3 regions of the Nonomuraea sp. NPDC049725 genome follow, and region 3 is predicted to be linked to each of the others. Evidence: riboswitches for the same ligand, from Rfam matches in the RefSeq annotation. Region 3 holds a riboswitch; each other region holds the start of a gene.

Region 1 (4,203 bases), on a different contig from region 3:
GAGCGTAGTCAGGATCGCTGTGATCGATCATCATGCTCCGATAAGTGCCGACATATGGCGAGTACTTCACATACAACGGATCATGTCAACGGAGGAGGTCAAGTGCGGCGAATTTCGTGCTTGACGACCTTTCCTGGATGCGTTTACCGTCTGCGAGGATGTGCCGCTCCGGTCGGGCCCTAGACGTCTCCGGGTGGTGCTGGTGGGGGGAGGGCTCCCGATGGATGTGCTCACAGAAGGCGTTGAACTGAGCCGTGCCGACCTGGCGTTGCTGGCCGAACTGGCCAAGGGCGTCACCGTGGACCGGGTCGGCCGACGCCTTGACATCAGCGGTCGCACCGTGCGGCGAAGACTGCGCGGCATCTGCGACCGCATAGGCGTGGCCACCGCGATCGAGGCGGTGGCCTGGGCCGCCCGCAGGCAGCTCATCTAACGCCGCTGGCCGGCTCTGGCGCCGCTAGTCGGCGATGCGGACGGCTCCGGCGAAGGGGCGCCGGGCGATGGACGCGATCCGCACCACGTCGCCGGTGCGCGGCGCGTGCACCATCATGCCGCCGCCCAGGTAGATGCCCACGTGGTGCAGGTCGTTGTAGAAGAACACCAGGTCGCCCGCGCGCAGCTCCTCCTTGGAGATGTGCCGGCCGGCGGTCCACTGGTCACCGGTGTAGTGCGGCAGCGAGATGCCCACCTGCTGGTAGGCGGCCATCACCAGACCGGAGCAGTCGTAGCCGCGCGGCCCTTCGGCGCCCCAGATGTACGGCTTGAGCTGCTGGGTGAGCGCCCACTTGGCGGCCTGGGCAGCCTTGCCCGAGCCGGGGATCGGCAGGTTGACCTTGACCGCCGGGGTGCCCGGCCGGCCGGCCTCGCCGAGTGCGCGCCTGAACAGGCTGCTCTCGACCTTGCCGACGAGCTTGACGATCCGGTCGCGCTTGGCGTCGAGGTCCTTGACGATCTTCGAGACCTCGGTGATGCGGGCCTTGGCGCCGGCGCGGGCCCGCTCGGCCGCCTGCATCGCCTTGGTGAGCTGGAGGATCTCCTCGCCCTGCTGCTGCTGGATCGCGTAGTTGGTGGCCGCCAGGTCGAGGTAGCCCTCGGGGTCGTCGGAGTTGACGAACGCCAGGGTGCCCGACAGGCCGCCGTTGATGTAGGTGGTCTGCGCGAGCAGGATCGCCTTGGAGCGCTTGTCGGCCAGCTCGGCCTCGCTGGCGGCCAGCGTCTTCTTGGCGTTGTCGGCGGCCTTCTGGGCCGTCTTGAGCTTCTCCCGCTGGCCGTTGTACTGCTCGGCCAGCGTCTCGATCTCCAGGTGCATCTCCTCGACCTGCTCGGAGAGCTCCTTGAGCGAAGGCTTGGGGTCGGCGGAGGCTGGTGAGCCCAAGGGCAGAGCGAGGACCAGTGCGGCCACGGCGGCCAAGCCGACGACACCGAATCGCTTCTTGCCAGAGCGCCTGTCCAACCAAGCTCCTTCCGTTGACGCCTACCGGGTTAGCTGACGGGTTCGGGCCGGAGCAGCCCTACCGAGCGTGGCTCGGATTCACCCCTGGCAGCGGGTTGACGCCGCCGGCGGGTCCCCGGCTCCCCTCGCGGGGATTGGGCGTGTCGACCGCGCGGTGTGCGCGGGTGACATCGTCGCTGGACACTAATGCACTCCTGGTTCCTGCTCAACCGGAACTGCCGAGTCTGTAGAGGTTTCACAACCGACGGGTCACAAGGTGATCTCGTGGCGAGCCGTACAGAAAAGACTTTATGCCCTCTTTGCCCCAAGTTCGCCCGATCGTGAAACTGTAGGAATCGTGCAATCCGGAGCGTGCACGCACAGTGACGGTCCGGGAGTTTGGGTCGAGCCGTAATGGGGTCTGTACTCTGGATGGCCATGGAGCAGGTCGCCGAGCTAGCGGTCCCCGAGACCGAAGTGCTCGTCAGGCGCGCGCGGACCAGGGACGTCAGGGCGATCAAGCTCCTGGTCGACACCTACGCCGGCGTCGGGCGCAAGATGCTGGAGAAGGCCACCGTCACGCTGTACGAGGACGTCCAGGAGTTCTGGGTGGCCGAGCGGGGCGGCGAGGTCGTCGGCTGTGGCGCGCTGCACGTGCTCTGGGAGGATCTGGCCGAGATCCGCACCGTGGCCGTGCACCCCTCGGCCCGGGGTTTCGGCATCGGCCATCGCGTGGTCTCGGCTCTCATCAGGACCGCTCGGGAGCTTGGGCTGGAACGTGTATTTTGTCTCACTTTCGAGGTGGACTTCTTCGCGAGGCACGGGTTCCGTACGATCCAGGGCACGCCCGTCTCACCCGAGGTGTACGCCGAACTCCTGGCCTCGTACGACGAGGGCGTCGCGGAGTTCCTCGACCTCGAACACGTCAAGCCGAACACCCTGGGCAACACACGCATGCTGCTCCACTTGACAGCGGGTGACGCGGACCTTGACTGCCGAGAAAGGTGATTGTTGATACCTATGTCGATACGTTGGGCAGGACAGGCATGTGCCCTGACACGTGCCACATGCGCACTCGAAGCGAGGTGACACGGTGAGCACAGGACAGCCGCCGTATCCACAGGACGATTCCCCCGAGAACTCCCCTGAATACGGCCAGAACGCAGGACGCCCCCAAGGGCAGCCCGACCCCGACGCGACGGTCGTCGGCTACCGCGTGGACGACCCCTACGGCCAGCAGCCCCCCTACGGTCAGCAGCAGGGTTACGGCCAGCAGCCCCAGTACGGCCAGCAGCCCCAGCAGGGCTACGGCCAGCAGCAGGGTTACGGTCAGCAGCCGCAGTACGGCCAGCCGGACTACGGTCAGCAGCAGGGCTACGGCCAGCAGCCGCAGTACGGTCAGCAGCCGCAGTCCCAGCCGGGTTATGGCCAGCAGCCCCCGTCGGGTCAGCAGCCCCAGTACGGCCAGCCCGACTACGGCCAGCAGCAGCAATATGGTCAGCAGCCGCAGTCGCAGCCCGACTACGGCCAGGGTTACGCCCAGCAGCCGCAGTCGCAGCCGGGTTACGGCCAGCAGCCGCAGTACGGCCAGCCGGACTACGGTCAGCAGCAGGCTTACGGCCAGCAGCCCCAGTCCCAGCCTGGCTACGGCCAGCAGCCGCAGTCGCAGCCGGGCTACGGCCAGCAGCAGTACGGTCAGCCCGACTACGGCCAGCAGCAGGGCTACGGGCAGCAGCAGTACGGTCAGCAGCCCCAGTACGGGCAGCAGCAGTACGGCCAGCCCGCCTACGGTCAGCAGCAGGGTTACGGCCAGCCCCAGTACGGGCAGCAGTACGGCCAGCCGGTGGGCATCCAGCCGCCCGGCGCCCCCGCGCCGCTGGCGGAGTGGTGGCAGCGCCTGGTGGCGAGGATCGTCGACGGCCTGATCTTCGGCGTCGTCTACTTCATCATCAACCTCATCCTGGGCATCTTCTTCGTCGTCAGCTACAACTCGGTCACCGGCGTCACGACGGGTATCGCGAGCTCCTTCTTCGTCGGCGTCATCCAGTACCTCCTCCTGGCCGCGCTCTACGTGGCCTACGACTTCTTCATGACGAAGATGAGCGGCCAGACCGTCGGCAAGATGGTCATGGGCATCAAGGTCGTCCAGGTGGGTCATGCGATGCCGTCCGGCGGGCTGCCCAACGACGCCGCGCTCAAGCGGGCCGGCGGGACCTGGGGCGGCTACGTCCTGGGCGTCATCCCGCTTCTCGGTCCGCTTCTCGGTGGCGTCCTCGTTCTGCTGAACGCGGCTTCCCAGCTCTGGGACAAGCCGCTGCAGCAGACGTTCGCCGACAAGTTCGCGAACACCGTGGTGGTCAAGATCAAGTAAGTCTCAGCAACAGCGAAACAGGGGCCGGCATCCCGCCGGCCTCTGTTTTGTGTGTACGAGCCGTACCAGAATGGGGGGACGCCGAGGGCCGCCGAACGGACGAGGTGAGGTTATGGCCGCGACACCCGAGACCGGCGTGCTGCCGGCGGAATGGTGGGAACGGCTCGTCGCCCGCCTCATTGAAGCGCTCGTGTTCGGAGTCTTCTATTACATTCTGTTCATTGCGCTATGGGGCGTCTTCCGGACTGTCGGGGTGCTGGACGCGTTCGAGGGGCGGCTGCCCGGCGTGTTCGCGTGGGTGGGCGCCGGCCTGGGTTATACGGTCTATGACTGGGTCGCACTTTCCCGGGGTGGGCGCACCTTCGGCAAGGCGATCATGGGGATTCGGGTGGACCCGGAG
Region 2 (4,203 bases), on a different contig from region 3:
ACCCGTACTTCCAGCAGCGCGAGCTGCGCGAGTTCCACGACAAGAACGGCATCCTCACGCAGGCCTGGAGCCCGCTCGGGCAGGGCAAGGGGCTGCTGTCGGAGCCCGCGCTGGCGGTGCTGGCCGACAAGCACGGCCGCACGCCCGCGCAGATCGTGCTGCGCTGGCACATCCAGCTCGGCAACATCGTCATCCCCAAGTCCGTCACGCCCGCGCGGATCAAGGAGAACATCGCGGTCTTCGACTTCACGCTCGACCGGGAGGACATGGCCGCCATCGGCGCCCTGAACGCGGGCCGCCGGCTGGGCCCGGACCCGGACGTGTTCCCGTGAGGTGAAACCGGTCAGGTTTCGCGTCCGCGGATGAATCAGTACGATCTCCCGCGTGCGAGATCTAGCGTGGGGCATCGCGGCGACGGGCGGCATCGCCAGGACCGTGGGGGCGGTCATCGCGGCGGAGCCGGGCATGCGGGTGGCCGCCGTCGGCTCCCGCGACCTGGGCCGGGCCAAGGCGCTGGCGGCGACGCTGGGCGCCGAGTCCGCCCACGGCTCCTACGCCGAGCTGTGCGCCGACCCGGCCGTCGACGCCGTCTACGTGGCGACCCCGCACGCCCAGCACCTGGAGGTGGCCGAGGCCGCGATCGCGGCGGGCAAGGCGGTGCTGTGCGAGAAGCCGCTGGCGGCGAGCCTGGCCGACGCCGAGCGCATGGTCCGCCTGGCCCGCGAGGCCGGGGTCTTCCTGATGGAGGCCATGTGGATGCGGTTCAACCCGCTGGTGCGCATGCTCAAGGACGACCCGCGCTTCGGGGAGATCCGCTCGGTGCGGGCCTCGTTCGGGTTCGCGCTGCCGTACGATCCCGCGCACCGGCTGTGGGCGCCCGAGCTGGGCGGGGGCGCGCTGCTCGACCTGGGCATCTATCCCCTGGGGCTGGCCCAGCTCTTCCTCGGCATGCCCGAGTCCATGCACCTGACGGGCGCGCTGGCGCCCAACGGGGTCGACGCGGAGGCGGGCGGGGTGCTCGTCTACCCGGGCGGCCGGCGGGCGCTGGTCGACACCTCGCTGCTCGCGCACTTCCCCAACTCGGCCAGCATCGTGGGCACCGGGATGCGCGCCGACCTGGACGCGCCGTTCTGGGCGCCCCGGCGGGTGGTGCTCAGCGGGCCGTCGATGGAGACCGAGGAGCACGAGCTCGACCCGGCCGACAACGGCTACGCCGGGGAGCTGCGCGAGGTGCGGGACGCGCTGGCCGAGAACCGGACCGAGAGCGCGATCATGCCTCTTGACGAATCCCTTGCCATGATGGGGCTCCTGGCCGACGCGCGCGGGCAACTCGCCTAGCTGCGACTTTATCGACTTGTAATGCCTTGGCGGATGTATTACCTTATGGCGCATTCGCGGCTTACGTCCGGTTTGTCCGGTCGTTGCCAACCATCGCACGACACTCACAGGATCGTCCTGTGACCGCTGAATCCGCCTTGCGCGGAGCCGGGGACCCATGTCCTTTGGGGTGAATCGGCACCTTGTGTGCCGTAGGGCAGCTTCCACGCCCGAACCCGTCAGCTAACCCGGTAAGCGGCATGGAAGCAAGGAGTAATCCCCTCGATGGCGAAGCACCGTCTTACCCGTGCCCCGAAGAAGCTTCACCCCCGCGCCGGCGCCTCCCTCCGCGCCACCCTCGGCGCAACCGTCCTGGCCGCCGGACTCGGCGCCGGGATGACCACCGCACTCCCCGCCCAGGCCGCCGAGCCCGGCCACCAGGTCGAGACCCAGACCATGTCCGAGTCCACGCAGACCAGGGCCGGCGCCAACCAGGTCAACGTCACCGCCTCCCAGGTCCTGGCCCTGGCCAAGGCCCAGGTCGGCACCTCCGAGAACGCCTACGGCGGCGGCACCAAGTTCCAGGAGTGGTACGCCAGCTCCAAGCGCGCCCTCGAGACCGTCGCCCGCGACGGCGGCAACCCCAGCGCCTACCTCAACGCCCCCTGGTGCTCCATGTTCGTCTCCTGGGTCGGCGAGCAGACCGGCGCCCGCCCGCAGGTCGGCTGGGACGCCTACACCGTCACCCACGCCAAGTGGTTCGCCGCCAACGACCGCTGGGGCACCGAGGCCAGGCCCGGCGCCGTCGTCTTCTTCGCCTGGAACGGCAGCAAGAGCATCAGCGCCATCCAGCACGTCGGCTTCGTCGTCAAGGACAACGGCGACGGCACGATCTCCACGATCGAGGGCAACACCGGCAACGGCAAGGTCGAGGAGCGCGTCCGGCCCAAGTCCCAGGTCGTCGGCTACGGCTACCCCTCGTACGCCGCCTGACCTCCCTTCGCGAAGCGCGCGCCCCTCCCCCGGGCGCGCGCTTCCGCGTTTTCTCCCCTCCCCGTGTCGATCCGGCCCCCTCCGGGACGACGCACAGGTGTGGCAGGCTCGCCGGGAGCCCGCTTCACCGCCTGGACGAGGAGAACGCACCGTGAAATTCCTGATCGTCGGCAAGGCCAGCGAGGAGACCGAGGCCGGCGCCCTGCCGAGCCAGGAGCTCGTCGACAACATGACGGCCTTCAACGAGTCGCTCGTGAAAGCCGGCGTCCTGCTGGCCGCCGAAGGGCTCCACCCCAGCTCGCGCGGCGCCCGGATCGCCTACAGCGGCGGCAAGGCCCGCGTCATCGACGGGCCGTTCGCCGAGGCCAAGGAGCTCATCGCCGGCTTCTGGCTCATCCAGGTCAAGTCGCGGGAGGAGGCGCTCGAATGGGCCCTGCGCGTCCCCGTCCCGCCCGGCCACGACGGCATCGGCCTGGACGTCTGGCAGGTCTTCGACCCCTCGGACATGCCCGAGACCTCCCTGACCCCCGAGACCGCCCAACGCCACGCCACCCTCCGCGCCACCCTCGACTCCCCACCTGAACCCTGACCATCCGATAGCGACGCCCCAGTGGGAGGCGACCCCGCTGCGGCGGCCTCCTCCCAGGGAGGCCGCGCCCCCGCCGGGGCAGGCGGGGAGTCCCAGGTGGCGGCAACCCCGGAAGGGTGACTCCCGGAAGCGGCGCCCCCTCCCCGAAGGCCGCACCCCGCCGGGCAGGCGGAAGCCCCAGGATGGCGGCAACCCCGGGAGGGGGCGGGCCCCCGGAAGGGGCGCCTCGGGCAGTCCGGCCCTCTGGCGGCCTCCGCCGAGGCGGCCCCACCCCACCGGCGACCCCCGGCGGAGCGGCCCGACCACACTGGCAGCCCACGCCCCGGACGGCCCAACCCACCGGCCCCCAGGCAATCCGGCCCTCTGGCGGCCTCCGCCGAGGCGGCCCCACCCCACCGGCGGCCCACGCCCCGGACGGCCCACCCCCACCGGTCCCCCGGGCCCGCCCCCCTCAGTTGGGCCCGGCCCCAGGGGCGCGGCCTCACCGGCGGCGCGCACCCCGGACGGCCCGACCCCACCGGCAGGCCGGACCCAGCCCCTCCGGTGCCCGGCTCCCGGGGGCGCGGCCCCACCGGCCGCCCGTACCCCGGGCGGTCCGACCCCGTTGCTGGGCTGGGCGGTGCCGGTGGGTTGTGGGCCCGCGTGGTGCGGCGCAGCCGCCGGCTCGTGGGAAGCCGCCGCCTCATGGAGGCGTGACCCCCACTGAGCGGCAGGGGCCGCGTGGTGGGAAGGGGTGCGTCCCACGAGAGAGCGCTTGGGTTGCGAGTAGGCGGGTGGGGCTGTTGTCATGGGCGGGTGACGGCGTCGGAGACTCATCGGGCCATTGAGGCGGTGTGGCGGATCGAGGCGGCCAGGGTGATCGCCGGGCTGGCCGGGATGGTGCGTGACGTCGGCCTGGCGGAGGAGCTGGCGCAGGACGCGCTGGTGGCGGCGCTGGAGCAGTGGCCGCGGGAGGGGGTGCCGCGCAATCCGGGCGCCTGGCTGATGACCGTGGGCAAGCGCCGGGCGGTGGACATGATCCGGCGGCGGGAGCGGTTCGAGCGCAAGCTGGTCGAGCTGGGCCGGGAGCTGGACGACGAGACGGAGCTGCCGGGCGTCGAGGAGATCGAGGACGACCTGTTGCGGCTGGTGTTCACGGCGTGCCATCCGGTGCTGTCGACGGAGGCGCGGGTGGCGCTGACGTTGCGGGTGCTGGGCGGGCTGTCGACGGACGAGATCGCGCGGGCGTTCCTGGTGCCGGAGTCGACGATGGCGCAGCGGGTGGTGCGGGCCAAGCGGACGCTGGCGGAGCGCGGGGTGCCGTT
Region 3 (4,203 bases):
CCGGCGGCAAGGCGCTGGAGGTGGCCGCGCCCGACGGCGCCACGAGCGTCGCCTTCCTGGGCACGGGCGTGAACGGCTGGCCCGAGTCGCAGGTCACCGTCACCTACGCCGACGGCACGACCAGCACCGGCAGGCTCGGCTTCAGCGACTGGATCCTCGACTTCGGCGGCGGGCAGCCGCAGTTCGGCAACGAGGTCGTGGCGCGCACGCCGCACCGGCTGTTCTGGGGCTCGTGGGCGTTGCAGCCGGTGCCGGCGCACGTGTACGCCTCGCAGCCGATCGCGCTGGACCCGGGCAAGAAGGTGCGCAGCTTCGCCTTCTCCGACCCGGAGGACGGCGAGCTGCACCTGTTCACCTGGGCGTTCAGGTAGCCCACACCGGGGCGGCGCCCCTCAGGCTCAGCATCATCGAGTAGAGGGACGTCGTCGCGGTGATGAAGACGCGGTTGCGCTTGAGGCCGCCGAAGACGAGGTTGGAGGCGCTCTCCGGCAGGTGCAGCCTGCCGAGGAGCGTCCCGTCGGGGTGGTAGGCGTGGATGGACCGGCCGACGGCGGCCCACAGGCGGCCGGTGTCGTCGAGCCGCATGCCGTCGTAGCTGCCGTCGGCGTCGCCCTGCTGCTCGGCGAACACCTTGCCGCCGGTGAGCGTGCCGTCGCGGGTGACCTCGAAGACGCGGACGTGGCGGCGCTCGGTGTCGGCGACGTAGAGCAGCCGCTCGTCGGGGGAGAACGCCAGGCCGTTGGGGCGGGCGAAGTCGCCGGCCACCATGCTCACCTCGCCGCTGCCGGGGTCGATCCGGTAGACGTGGCAGCCGTCGATCTCCGGCTCGGCCCGGTGGCCCTCGTAGTCGCCGAGGATGCCGTAGGGCGGGTCGGTGAACCAGACGGACCCGTCGGAGCGCACGACGGCGTCGTTGGGGCTGTTGAGCCGCTTGCCGCGCCACCGGTCGGCGAGCACGGTGACGGAGCCGTCGTGCTCGGTGCGGGTCACCCGGCGGGCGCCGTGCTCGCAGGAGATCAGCCGGCCCTCGCGGTCGAGGGTGTTGCCGTTGACGTAGCCGGCCGGTTGGCGGAAGGGGCCCACGGTGCCGGTCAGCTCGTCCCAGCGCAGCATCCGGTCGTTGGGGATGTCGCTCCAGACCAGGTAGCGGCCCGCGGGGACGTAGACGGGCCCTTCGGCCCAGCGGGTGCCCCGGTGGAGGCGCTCCAGGTTGCGGTCACCGGTGACGTCGGCGATGCGGCGGTCGAACGCCTCGAACTCCACGGGGATGAGGTCCACCCGCTCTTCTTACCAAGATCTGCCCCGCCCGGCCAGCACCTTTTTGACCACAAGCGTTGGTCTACACTTGTTGGCATGGCGTTCACGGAAAGGTCCGAGGCCACGCGCACGGCGATCCTCGGCGCGGCCCGCAAGCTCTTCGCCGAGCAGGGGTTCGCGGGCACCACCATCCGGAAGGTGGCCTCGCTGGCCGGCGTCGACCCGTCCATGGTGATGCGCTACTACGTCAACAAGGAGGGTCTCTTCCGCGCCGCGGTGGACCTGCGGCTCAACCTGGAGGAGCTGCCCGCGCCGCCGCGCGAGCGCCTCGGCGAGGCGATGGCGCGCCACTTCCTGTCCCGCTGGGAGGGCGACCTGTCGGACGAGGCGATCATGCTGCTGCTGCGCTCGTCGTCCACGAACGCGCTGGCGGCGCAGAGCATGCGCGACGTGTTCACCTCCCAGGTCGCCTCGTTCGTCGGCCGGGCGCTCGGCTGCGGGCCGGAGGAGGCGGCGCGGCGGGCCGGGCTGGTGAGCACGCAGCTGCTCGGGCTGGCCTTCACCCGTTATGTCGTACGGCTGCCACCCGTGGTCGCGATGTCCGCCGAGGAACTGGCGCGCAGCGTGGGGCCGGTGGTGCAACACTATTTGACGGGCGATTTGCCATAGTTTGTCAAGTTTCGTACCTTATGCGCGCAATGCCCGGACCGTGGGCCCGTTCGCGGGGCCCGCGGCCGCCGAATCCGCGTCACGCGGAACCGGGGACCCACTCTCTCGTGGGGTGAATCGGCGCGCCGGCTCCCCCCGGCCGCGCCCGTAGGGCACTTCCAGGCCCGAACCCGTCAGCTAACCCGGTAGGCGGCATGGAAGCAAGGAGCACAGCCCCTCATGCCCACCTCCCTCTTCTCCAGCGCCCGGCCGCGCCGCTGGGGCCGCGCCCTGGCCGGCGCCGCCCTCGCCGCCGGCGTCCTGACGACCGGCACGACCGCCGCCCAGGCGGCCACACCCGTCACCACAGCCACCACGGCCACCACAGCCTCTTTCGCCGGCCCGGCGTCGTACGCGCCCGCTGACGCGCCCGCCGTGCTCGGGCGGGCCGCACTGGTCGTCGACACGTCCACCGGCGAGGTCCGCTACAGCAAGGACGCCGGCGAGCGCCTTCCCGTGGCGAGCCTGACCAAGATGATGACCGCCCACGTCGTGCTCCAGGAGGCCGACCCGGCCGACGTCGTCGAGGTGACGGCCGAGGACGTGCGCTACGCGGCCCGGGGCGGCGCGGCCGTCGCCGGGCTGCGCGCCGGTGACCGGCTGCCGGTGCGGGACGTGCTCCACGCCCTGATGCTGCCGTCCGGCGCGGACGCCGCCCACGTGCTGGCGCGCACGTACGGGCCGGGTGTCGAGGGGTTCGTCGGGAAGATGAACGCGGCCGCCCGCGAGCTGGGCATGGCCGACACCCTGTACGTCAACGCCGACGGCATGCCCACGAACGGCGGCGGCCACTCCACGGCGGCCGACCAGGCACGGCTGGCCGAGGCGGTGCTGGGGAACGAGACGCTGAAGTCGATCACCTCGACGCGCCACCACTCGGTCGAGGCGACGAGTGAGCACGGCTCCTACTCGTGGCGCAACACCAACCGGCTGCTCGCCCAGCCGGGCGCGGTCGGCGTGAAGACCGGCTACACGCGCGCCGCCGGTTACACGCTGGCGTTCGCCGCCGAGCGGGACGGCCGGCTGCTGGTCGGGGTGATCCTCGGCGAGAGCGACTCCGGCCGCCGCTTCGACACCGCCCAGGCGCTGCTCGACTGGGCCGCCACCGCCGGGAAGGCGTGACGGCTCAGGCGGCCCGGCCGAGCAGGACGCCGCCGCCCACCCCGAGAGCGAGCGAGGCGACGGCCGCCACGCAGGCGACCGCGCGCGCCAGGCCCGGGGGCGGCGCGGCCGGCGGGTCGCCGCGGAACACCACAGCGACCCAGCGCAGGTAGTAGTACAGGCTCGCCACGGTGTTGACCAGGACGAGCACGGCCAGCCAGGCGTAACCGCCGTCCCACGCGGCGGCGAACACGAGCACCTTGGCGACGAACACGGCGGCGGGCGGGATGCCCGCGAACCCGAGCAGGCACACCACGAGCGCCAGCCCGAGCCCCGGCGCGGCCCGCCCCAGCCCTCGGTAGCCGTCGAGCGTGCCGCGCCCGGTGGCGGCCACCACGGCGAACGCGCCCACGTTCGTGACCGCGTAGGCGGCCAGGTAGAACAGCACGGCGGGGCGGGCGAGCGCGGTGTGCTGGGCGACCGCGACCGGCACGAGCACGTACCCGGCCTGGCTGATCGTGGAGTAGGCGAGCAGGCGGCGCACATCGTCCTGGTGGAAGGCGGCCAGGTTGCCGAGCGTCATCGTGGCGGCGGCGACGATCGCGACGAGGACGTCCCACCCGCCGGGCCCGAGCTCGTCCGCGACGCGCAGCAGCGCCGCCAGCGCGCCGATCTTGGGCACGGTGGTGACGAACGCGGCGACGGCGACGGGGGCGCCCTCGGCCACGTCCGGCACCCAGAAGTGCGCGGGCACCCCGCCCGCCTTGAACAGCAGCCCCGCCAGCAGCAGCACCACACCGCAGGCCGCCGCCGCGCCGGGCGCGAGCGCGAGCGCCGCCCCGGCCGCCCGGTAGCCGGTGGCGCCCGCCAGGCCGTACAGGAGGGTGACGCCGGCCAGCATCAGCACGCCCAGGAACGCGCCCATCAGGTAGTACTTGAGCGCCGCCTCGGTGCCCGGCGCGTCCTTGCCGAACCCGGCGAGCGCGTAGGCCGGGATGCTCGCCAGCAGGTACGCCGGGACGAGGACGAGCAGGTCACCGGCCCCGGCCAGCAGCACCGAGCCGAGGGCGGCGAGCATGACGAGCACGTACGCCTCGGCCTCGCGGCGGTGCCCGCGCGCCTCGGCGGCCACCAGGG

What was found. Region 3 has a riboswitch for cyclic di-AMP ahead of AB0J53_RS10105 (serine hydrolase). Riboswitches for the same ligand answer to the same signal wherever they lie in the genome.
Region 1: linked by a shared signal. The riboswitch ahead of AB0J53_RS11725 (NlpC/P60 family protein) and the one ahead of AB0J53_RS10105 (serine hydrolase) in region 3 are both predicted to bind cyclic di-AMP.
Region 2: linked by a shared signal. The riboswitch ahead of AB0J53_RS39295 (CHAP domain-containing protein) and the one ahead of AB0J53_RS10105 (serine hydrolase) in region 3 are both predicted to bind cyclic di-AMP.

Annotation. Positions count from the first base shown of each region.
Region 1 is NZ_JBFANJ010000004.1:117,855-122,057, forward strand. Features, by position in the region: gene AB0J53_RS11720 (LuxR C-terminal-related transcriptional regulator) at 221-433, shown strand; gene AB0J53_RS11725 (NlpC/P60 family protein) at 458-1,453, opposite strand; cyclic di-AMP (ydaO/yuaA leader) riboswitch at 1,457-1,604, opposite strand; gene AB0J53_RS11730 (amino-acid N-acetyltransferase) at 1,871-2,440, shown strand; gene AB0J53_RS11735 (RDD family protein) at 2,526-3,803, shown strand; gene AB0J53_RS11740 (RDD family protein) at 3,916-4,203, shown strand, end outside.
Region 2 is NZ_JBFANJ010000022.1:33,453-37,655, forward strand. Features, by position in the region: gene AB0J53_RS39285 (aldo/keto reductase) at 1-332, shown strand, start outside; gene AB0J53_RS39290 (Gfo/Idh/MocA family oxidoreductase) at 385-1,338, shown strand; cyclic di-AMP (ydaO/yuaA leader) riboswitch at 1,453-1,590, shown strand; gene AB0J53_RS39295 (CHAP domain-containing protein) at 1,603-2,310, shown strand; gene AB0J53_RS39300 (YciI family protein) at 2,462-2,899, shown strand; gene AB0J53_RS39305 (RNA polymerase sigma factor) at 3,695-4,203, shown strand, end outside.
Region 3 is NZ_JBFANJ010000003.1:442,407-446,609, reverse strand. Features, by position in the region: gene AB0J53_RS10120 (GH92 family glycosyl hydrolase) at 1-371, shown strand, start outside; gene AB0J53_RS10115 (SMP-30/gluconolactonase/LRE family protein) at 364-1,278, opposite strand; gene AB0J53_RS10110 (TetR family transcriptional regulator) at 1,354-1,926, shown strand; cyclic di-AMP (ydaO/yuaA leader) riboswitch at 1,983-2,133, shown strand; gene AB0J53_RS10105 (serine hydrolase) at 2,146-3,087, shown strand; gene AB0J53_RS10100 (NADH-quinone oxidoreductase subunit N) at 3,092-4,203, opposite strand, start outside.